One region of the Enterobacter cancerogenus genome, then DNA from elsewhere that is predicted to be linked to it. Evidence: predicted binding sites of a transcription regulator. Region 1 holds the regulator's gene; the other holds the start of a gene.

Region 1 (4,916 bases):
GGTTGTGGCCCTGATGGTCGCCATTGGTCGCCTGAACGGGCTGAACTGGGAGTTTTACTGGTCCGTACTGGTGGCCGGACTGCTGTTTGCGTATCAGCAAAAGCTGATTGCGAAGCGTGAGCGTGAAGCCTGCTTTAAGGCGTTTTTAAACAATAACTACGTTGGCCTGGTGCTGTTTATCGGGCTGGCGATGAGTTACTGGTCATAAAAAAGCCGGGTGATGGCTTCGCCTTACCCGGCCTACGATTTAGCGGAACATGTAGGCCGGGTAAGCGTTAGCGCCACCCGGCTTTAACATCATTCGCCCTGCGTCGCACTCTCGATCGTTAAACGCACGTCCGAGGTAATCAGGTCTGCCAGCATCTGGTAGATCTTCATCGTCTCTTCCGGCTCGGCATCGCCCGTGTCGCTGATAAACCCTTCATCACGCAGCGTCAGCACCAGAGAGCTGAACACGGCCTTGTCGAAGAATTCCGGCGCGTTAATGCCGTGCAGAACGGACAGGCGCTGGGCCAGCGTCCGGCTCTCTTTTTCCAGCGTACCGCGGTTGATGGACGGGTTCGCGCTCAGCAGCCAGAAGGTAATAGCGTAGCGCTGCAGCGTCTCACGCGCGCCTGCCGCCAGCAGTTGCAGCGTCCGGGAACGTGATGGGTTGATGTTCAGCTCGTCTTCGGTGACGGTCACCAGCCCCTGACGACGCATCTCTTCCGTCAATTTATCCAGCTCTGCCGCCAGCTCATCTTTGCTCCAGCGCAGGAACAGCTCCGCTTTCAGCATCGGGTAGATGGCCGCGATATGGCGCAGCAGCTCCTGGCGAGAAATACGACGATGCTGGGTAATGATGGCAGCCATCAGCGACGGCAGCATCAGCATATGCGTGATGTTGTTGCGATAGTAGGTCATCAGCACGGCCTGCTCGCGCGGCAGAATGATGATATCGCCGATCGTATCTTTTTCGACTTCAAACTTGTTCATCTGCAGCGCATGGTCGATAAGCTCGCTGGCGGTGGCAGAAGGCACGGTAGAGTCGGTGGAGTACGGAACATTACGCATAATGTCGAGGTAGCAATCGAGCTGCTCGGTCAATTGTTCACGAGTCAGAGAACGCTGGCGCGAGGCCAGAAGCGCCGTACAGCACAGGTTCATGGCGTTCGCCGCACCTGCGTTGTTAATGCGCACCATCAGCTCCGAGGCGATGCCGTTTACCGTTGGCGTCAGCCAGGCCGGGCGTACCGCTTCGATGGGGTCGATAGATTCGCGCCACTCCGGAACGTGGTGGTTAAGGTAGGTCATCAGCGGCATTGGCTCGCCGAAGTTCACGTAGCCCTGACCGAGGTTGCGCAGCTTGCTCAGCCCACGCAGCATCTGCGGCAGGCTCTCTTTCTCTTTGGTCGCACCGCGCAGCTCTTTTGCGTAGGTGCCCACTTCCATGACGTGCTCATAGCCGATGTAGATAGGCACCAGCGTAATCGGACGCGTGCCGCCACGCAGCATCGCCTGAATGGTCATCGACAGCGTGCCGGTCTTCGGATCGAGCAGGCGACCGGTTCGGGAGCGTCCGCCTTCGACAAAGTACTCAACGGAATAACCGCGGCTGAACAGCTCGCCCAGATATTCACGGAACACGGTGGAGTAAAGCTTGTTGCCCTTAAAGGTACGGCGAATAAAGAACGCACCCAGACGGCGGAAGATCGGCCCTGCTGGCCAGAAGTTCAGGTTAATACCGGCCGCGATGTGCGGCGGCACCAGGCCCTGATGATAAAGCACGTAGGAAAGCAGCAGGTAGTCCATGTGGCTGCGGTGGCAGGGCACATAAACAATCTCGTGGCCGTCGTGTGCCAGCTGACGCACGCGCTCGGCGTTGTGGACGTTAATCCCCTGATAGAGGCGGTTCCACGTGAAGCTGAGAATACGGTCAGAAAGCCGGATCATCTCGTAAGAGAAGTTCGCGGCGATCTCTTCCATCAGCGCAATGGCGTTTTGCTGGGCTTTCTCATGCGAGATTTTCTTGCTGCGCGCTTCGTCTTCGACGGCGCGAGCAATGGCTTTTGACGCCAGAAGCTTGTTGAACAGATCCTGACGCGCCGGGAGACGCGGGCCAACCGCGGCCAGACGCTGACGCGCAAAGTGCATACGCGCCACGCGCGCCAGTTTTTGCGCAATGATTTTGTCGGTGCCGTGTTCGTCTGCCATGCGGCGCAACGAAACGGAAGGGGAGAAACGGACAAAGCTGTCGCGCCCCAGCCAGGAGACGGCGAAGAATTTCTGGATGCCGTTGAGCATGCGCAGCGGTGGGTTCTCCTCGCCTTTTTCGCGGCCCGGACGACGACCAAACATCACGGAGACCGGTACCATCTGCACATCCAGGCCAGGATTGCTGCGGTGCAGGTCGAGATAGTCATGGAACAGCTTGATGGACTCTTCTTTCGGCGTGTAATAGGTGAACACGCGCGGCCCGCCGTGGATAAACACATAGCGTGGCAGCAATGTGCCATCAACTTCCAGCGGTTCTAGCGGGTCGGGAAGGTCATGCGCCAGACACTGGGCGCGAAGCGTCAGTAGGTCAGCCTTCGAGTTATAAGGCAAAACGTACATAATAGGGCGCGACGTATCGAGCCCTAATTCCAGCGCGGGTTCTGCTGGGATAGACTTACTTTTTACCAGGACGCTTAATGGTAAATTAAGTAACTTGTAGTAAATTCGTGGCCAGCCGGACATAAACGATGTAAAGCCTCTGGTTAATAATGCAATTGCGGCGCAAGGATAACAGAAAGCGCGCAAGATTTCTGTTGTTACCCGTCATACTTCAGGCTGCAGCAAAACGCGCTGCGGCTATATACACTGCATCCTTCAGGCTCGCCTGAGGCAGCATGAATGATTTTGTGTATAGTTACTGACGCTATTTCCACTATAAGGTTCTTTTAATGGCCAATAATACCACTGGGTTAACCCGAATCATCAAAGCTGCAGGCTATTCATGGAAAGGTTTCCGCGCCGCATGGATCAATGAAGCTGCTTTCCGCCAGGAAGCGGTTGCCGCGATTGTCGCGGTTATCATCGCGTGTTTCCTTGATGTTGATGCCATAACCCGCGTACTCCTCATTGGTTCCGTACTTCTGGTGATGATAGTGGAAATTATCAATAGCGCTATTGAGGCAGTGGTAGACCGAATTGGTTCAGAATTTCATGAGCTTTCGGGTCGCGCTAAAGATATGGGATCGGCTGCCGTGCTGCTGGCGATTATCATCGCAGCCATCACCTGGGTCACGCTGCTTTGGTCACATTTCCGATGAGCCTCGAGGAATAATTAAGTCCCTGGTTTTTTGTGCAGTTTTTGGTTCCAAAATCGCCTTTGACTGTATATACTCACAGCATAACTGTATATACACCCAGGGGGCGGAATGAAAGCGTTAACGACCAGGCAGCAAGAGGTGTTTGATCTCATTCGGGATCATATCGGCCAGACGGGTATGCCACCCACGCGTGCAGAAATCGCGCAGCGTCTGGGTTTCCGCTCTCCAAACGCGGCTGAGGAACACCTCAAAGCGCTGGCGCGTAAAGGCGTCATTGAGATTGTTTCTGGCGCATCACGCGGTATTCGTCTGCTTGTTGAAGAAGAGACGGGTATTCCGCTGATTGGCCGTGTTGCGGCGGGTGAACCGCTGCTGGCACAGCAGCATATCGAAAGCCACTATCAGGTGGACCCCGGTATGTTTAAGCCGAGCGCTGATTTCCTGCTGCGCGTTAGCGGGATGTCGATGAAAGACATCGGTATTCTCGATGGCGATCTGCTGGCGGTTCACAAAACGCAGGACGTACGCAACGGTCAGGTTGTGGTTGCGCGTATCGATGATGAAGTGACCGTTAAGCGCCTGAAGAAACAAGGCAATACCGTGCAGCTGCTGCCGGAAAACAACGAATTCACGCCTATTGTGGTAGACCTGCGCGAACACAGCTTCTCCATTGAAGGGCTGGCCGTTGGCGTTATCCGCAACGGCGAATGGCTGTAATCTCTTCCTGACGGGCTGCGGTTTCTCCGTGGCCCGTCTCGTTTTATCGTCCCCGGTATTCTCCCATGTCACTGCTGACTGCTTCTGATAAGGCACTCTGGCGTCTCGCGCTGCCGATGATTTTTTCCAATATTACCGTTCCTCTGCTCGGCCTGGTGGACACGGCGGTTATTGGTCATCTGGATTCCCCCGTCTATCTGGGCGGCGTGGCGATTGGCGCCACGGCAACCAGCTTCCTCTTTATGCTGCTGCTCTTTTTACGTATGAGCACCACAGGTCTAACGGCCCAGGCCTACGGCGCGAAAGATCCGCTGCGGCTGGCGCGTGCGCTGGTTCAACCTTTACTCCTGGCGCTCGGTGCAGGCGCGCTGATCGTTTTGCTGCGCACGCCGCTGATAGACCTGGCGCTGCATATTGTGGGCGGCAGCGAAGCAGTGCTGGAGCAGGCGCGGCGTTTCCTTGAAATCCGCTGGCTGAGTGCGCCCGCTTCGCTGGCAAACCTGGTTCTGCTTGGCTGGCTGCTGGGCGTGCAGTACGCCCGCGCGCCGGTGATCCTGCTGGTGGTCGGTAACCTGCTCAACATTGTGCTCGATCTCTGGCTGGTCATGGGCCTGCACATGAACGTGCGGGGGGCGGCGCTGGCAACCGCAATCGCCGAGTACGGGACATTTTTGATCGGCTTGTGGATGGTCGGGCGCGTTCTGGCGATGCGCGGGATCTCGGTTGCGCTGCTCAAAACCGCCTGGCGGGGCAATATGCGTAAGCTACTGGCGCTCAATCGGGACATCATGCTGCGCTCGCTGCTGTTACAGCTCTGCTTCGGCGCGCTGACGGTCTTCGGGGCGCGCCTTGGGCCAGAAATCGTTGCCGTCAATGCGGTGTTAATGACGCTCCTGACCTTTACCG
Region 2 (4,916 bases), 1.2 Mb from region 1:
TGGCATCGGCGTCTTTGCCCATGAAGGCATCGGCAACCCTAACAATATCGCCTACTCCGGCAACGTGATCCTCCACCAGGTGACCTGCTCGGTGTCACCAAAAGATCTGACCGTGAATCTGGGCGATTTCCCGTTAAGTGATTTTGTGGGTACCGGCACGCTCTCCGATCCGGCGCAAACGGTCTACGTCAACGTTAACTGCGACACGACAGTCCAGCCGCAAATGAAGGTTACCAGCGGCAACGGCTACGAGAGCGCGTTCCCCGGGGTGATTAAGCTTACCCAGGAGAGCGGCGTCGCCACGGGCATCGGCGTCAGAATGCTGGTGGACGGCATGATCCCGACGTTTGGTGAATATGAGTCGCTGGGGACCGAAGCCTATGCCAACCAGACGCTGCGCATTCCGCTGGAGTTGCGCTACGAACAAACTGCTGCCCTTGTGACCCCTGGCCCTGCCAACACCGTCGCCACCGTCACGCTTGCCTATAAGTGATCTCAGATGAAAAAAATCATGTTGTTAACGCTGCTGGGGCTGATGACGAGCGCCCATGCAGATGACATTAATCTCCAGATAACGGGACATATCTATGCCAACACCTGCGTCGTGGACAGCGCCAGCCGAAATTTGACCGTCGATTTGGGCCAGGCAACCGCAACGAGCTTTAAAAGCGTGGGCGATACGGGAGAGTGGAAAGAATTTTCCCTGAAGGTGTCGCATTGTCCGTCAAGCCTGACGCTGTCGAACGCCTTTTTTTACGGCCAGCCCGACAGCGTTCACCCGACGAAATTTGCCAATACCGGCAGCGCAAAAGGCCTTGCGCTTGAACTGGCCGACCGGCAGGACAACATCCTGATTTCGCCGCAGGCCAGTTTTAACGTGGTGATTAACAAAAGCGACCATACGGCAGAGTTCCCCCTGGCCGCCCGCTACTATGCAACCTCCACGCCCGTCAGCGCCGGTACGTTTAACAGCGTTGTGCAGGTGACATTCACTTACCAGTAGGACCGCGCCCCTTAGCACGGATGCTTTTTTTACGCCCGGCAATCACTTTCGCCGGGCGTTTTTTTACCTCGGGCACGTCGGGCTGTTCAATCGGGAACACGGGCAAGGCGTTCAGCAACCGCGGGCCGTAATTTTTGGTCAGCAGCCGTTTATCGTAAATCACCACCTCGCCCCAGCAGCCGTGGCTACGAATCAAGCGCCCCACCTGCTGAATCAGGTTAAACGACGCCGCCGGCAGGCTTTGCACCTCAAACGGATAGCGATTCAGGCTTTTCAGCCATTCGCCCTCGGTGATCACCACCGGGCTGTCGATAGGCGGGAAGGCGATTTTATGGATATGCACCTGGGTTAAATAATCCCCCTTCAAATCCAGCCCTTCCGCGAACGACTGCAGGCCGATCAGCACGCTGCGCTCGCCGCCGTCAATACGCTGGCGGTGCAGCTCGACCAGCCGGTAGCGGGGCTTATCGCCCTGCACCAGCAGCAGTAACCGCAGGTCGGTGACGTGTTCAAGGAAGCGCTGCATCGCGCGCCCGCTGGCAAACAGCACCAGCATGCCAGGGAATTTTTTGCTCTCAAGCTGCTCACGGAAGTAGGCCGCCATCTCGGCGATATGCTGTTCTTCGTTGTCGATAAGCGGCTCGTACTGCATACGCGGGATCACCAGCTTGCCCTGCTCGCAGTGGTTAAACGGCGAATCCAGCGCCACGAAGCGGTCGCCCGCTTTCTCCCGGAGGCCGCTCATCTCCTGCAGCCTGGAGAAGCTGTTCAGGGAACGCAGCGTGGCTGACGTGACGACGACATGCGGCACGCTGCGCCAGATGAGCTTTTCCAGCTGATCGGCAACGCGGATACCCACGCAGTGGAAAAAGAGGTGCACCTGCCCGTCCCGCGTTTCCCGGGTCGCCCATTTGGTGACCGGCGCGCCGGACGCCTGCGCCAGAGAGGCCAGCCGCCAGAGCTTGCTTTGCGCCTCGAACATGCCGAGCGCGCGGTTCATCTGCAACAAAATACGGTGCAGGCGCACCACGTCGTGGGTGCCGGTTTTCTCGCTCAGGTCGTTTAAGAACATCTCCGCCAGCCCGCGCAGCTTCTCAAGGTGCTTCGCCAGCTGCTGGCAAATCTCCATCACCTCGTCCGGCAATTCGCCCATGGCAAAGCGGTGTTCCGCCTCCTGGGTCTGCGGCAAATACAGGTTGAGGATGTTATTCAGCGACGAGATTAGCCCGTACACCTCGTCGCAATGCTCGTTGAGGCGTTCAGGCACCGCCAGCGGTGGCGTGGTTTTCGGGCGGAACTGCTCCATGCAGGTTGCCACCAGCTTGCAGAACAGATCGAGCTGCAGGCGGAACCACGGGGCGGTAATTTCGGCGCTCATCTCCAGAGCATCGCGCGCGACGTCCGGCAGATGGTGTCCTTCATCCAGCACCAGCAGCAGGTTTTTCGGCTCCGGCAGCACAGCTTCGCTCTCAAGCGCCGCCATCACCAGCGCATGGTTTGCGACCACCACTTCCGCTTCCTGAATCTCGCGGCGGGCGACAAAGAACGGGCATTCGCGGTAATAGTGGCAGTTGCGGTTCAGGCAGCTCGCTTTATCGGTGCTCAGCCTGCGCCAGAGATCGTCGCTGATGGCCTCGCTGGTGTGGTCGCGCAGTCCGTCCCACTTATAGCCGTCGAGATCGGTTTTCAGTTTGGCGCACCGCTCCTGCTCGGCCTTGTTGTTCGGCGTCAGTTCATCATCAAGAAACGCCAGCAGATCCTGTTGCGCAGGCTCGCTGCTGGCGAGCGCCGCCAGGTTACGCGGGCAGACGTAGCGACCACGGCCAAAGGCGGCAGTAAAACGGAGATCGGGGATAATTTTGCGCAGCAGCGGCAGGTCTTTGCTGAAGATTTGATCCTGCAACGCCACGTTGGCGGTACTCACCACCAGCGTTTTTTGCTCTTCCCGCGCAATCGCAATGCCGGGGATAAGATACGACAGGGTCTTCCCGACGCCCGTCGGGGCTTCAATCGCCAGATGCCGCCCGTCGTCCCCGGCGAGCGTTTTTGCCACATCAGCAATCATCTGCCGCTGAGGCGCTCGGGGAATAAAGTCGGGGATCTGCTGTTGTAGCGCCTTATACCAGGCGCCAATTTGCGCTTTGAGCGCCGCGGTTAAAGCCATCGTAAACCTGAAATACTGTATAAACAGCCACTATTGTGGCACTTTCCGGCGGATGCCGCAAAAAGAAAAAGTCCAGATGTAAGGACAAGAGCCTCGCAGCGAATCTACACAAAGGCTCTTTGTTATTTCAGTGGCATCGTTCCGTTCACTTTAACTATCCTGCTACCTGGTCATTTCTCTGCGGTGAACGTGCTAAGGGGGCTACCGCCGCCCCCTTAGCAATCCCGGCTCCCGGCAGAGAAAATCGCCGCTTCGCGGTGCCCTCAGCTTATTCCTTCCGGCTTTCGGGTCGGGCACCAGCCTGCATCCCTGCAGGCTATGCCCTCGCCGCGCATCCCTGCGCGTCGCCCCGGCCTTCAGGAAACGCTTCGGCGATTTTCAGCCGGACTCTCGCTCCCTCAACCTTTTATGCCGCCTGAATGTGGCACCGCCGTTGAGTCCCGCAGAAATCGGCGAACCGGAGACCGGATGACAAGGGCTGGACGCCATGGATGGCGGCCAGAGGCGAAACGAGACAGGACGTCGAGTCGAGCCGACCGCAGGGAGACGGTCGGGAGGTGAGCGCAGTGCGAAGCACCGATTTCATGGCGGGCCGCGGGGATTGACAAGGGGGCCGCGGTGGCCCCCTTGTCACGTTCACGGGTAATGAACGTATTATATTCTGTGGATATTAAGGTGAACGTAACCTTCAATTATAACCAACAGACAATCATCCCAGAAAACTACACGCTGGCAGGTTTACGCGGGCGGCGTCGACGCTGCCCTTCCCCTGCTGGCCGGGCTTCACCGCTGCGCCACGGGTTCTCGCCGCCGGATTTCGCTTCGCCGTTTCGGCGCGGCGGTTTACCGGATGCTTTCGGCGCGCCGCCTTCCGAACGGCGCGGCTGCTGCTGTCCACGACCACCGCCGCCGCCACGCTGCTGACGGCCATTCTGAATCGGCTCCGCCTGAATAGACGGATCGACATCGTAGCCTTCGGTGGTGATGCGCGGGATCTCTTTCTTCAGCAGACGCTCAATATCGCGCAGCAGTTTGTGTTCATCGACGCAAACCAGAGAGAGGGCTTCGCCGGTCGCCGCCGCGCGACCGGTACGGCCGATACGGTGAACATAATCTTCCGGCACGTTTGGCAGCTCGTAGTTCACCACGTGCGGCAGCTCTTCAATGTCAAGACCGCGGGCGGCGATGTCCGTTGCCACCAGCACGCGAATGTCGCCAGACTTAAAGTCCGCCAGCGCACGGGTACGCGCGCCCTGGCTCTTGTTGCCGTGGATTGCCGCGCTGCGGATGCCGTCTTTATTCAGCTGTTCCGCCAGGTGGTTGGCGCCGTGTTTGGTGCGGGTAAAGACCAGCACCTGCTGCCAGTTGCCCTGCCCGATCATCTGGGAGAGCAGCTCGCGCTTGCGTTTCTTATCCACGAAGTGAACATGCTGCGTCACCTGCTCGGAGGCGGTGTTGCGGCGCGCCACTTCCACTTCCAGCGGGTTATGCAGCAGCTTTTCAGCCAGCGCCTTGATCTCGTCTGAGAAGGTCGCGGAGAAGAGCAGGTTCTGACGACGTGCAGGCAGTTTAGCCAGCACGCGGCGAATGTCGTGGATAAAGCCCATATCCAGCATGCGGTCAGCTTCATCCAGCACCAGAATTTCAATCTGATCGAGCTTCACCGCGTTCTGGTGTTCGAGATCCAGCAGACGGCCCGGCGTTGCCACCAGCACGTCCACGCCGCCGCGCAGTTTCATCATCTGCGGG

The links. Region 1 encodes LexA, which represses DNA repair genes until DNA is damaged. Its sites were predicted from a motif close to TNCTGTATGTACATACAGNA; they were not measured.
Region 2: dinG (ATP-dependent DNA helicase DinG) is a predicted target of LexA. The motif match lies at 3,181-3,200, and genes of this name have one in related genera.

The regions. Positions count from the first base shown of each region.
Region 1 is NZ_CP077290.1:2,378,506-2,383,421, reverse strand. Features, by position in the region: gene ubiA (4-hydroxybenzoate octaprenyltransferase) at 1-208, shown strand, start outside; gene plsB (glycerol-3-phosphate 1-O-acyltransferase PlsB) at 298-2,718, opposite strand; gene I6L58_RS11230 (diacylglycerol kinase) at 2,925-3,293, shown strand; gene lexA (transcriptional repressor LexA) at 3,402-4,010, shown strand; gene dinF (MATE family efflux transporter DinF) at 4,076-4,916, shown strand, end outside.
Region 2 is NZ_CP077290.1:1,166,221-1,171,136, forward strand. Features, by position in the region: gene I6L58_RS05405 (fimbrial protein) at 1-493, shown strand, start outside; gene I6L58_RS05410 (fimbrial protein) at 500-1,003, shown strand; gene dinG (ATP-dependent DNA helicase DinG) at 990-3,167, opposite strand; gene rhlE (ATP-dependent RNA helicase RhlE) at 3,890-4,916, opposite strand, start outside.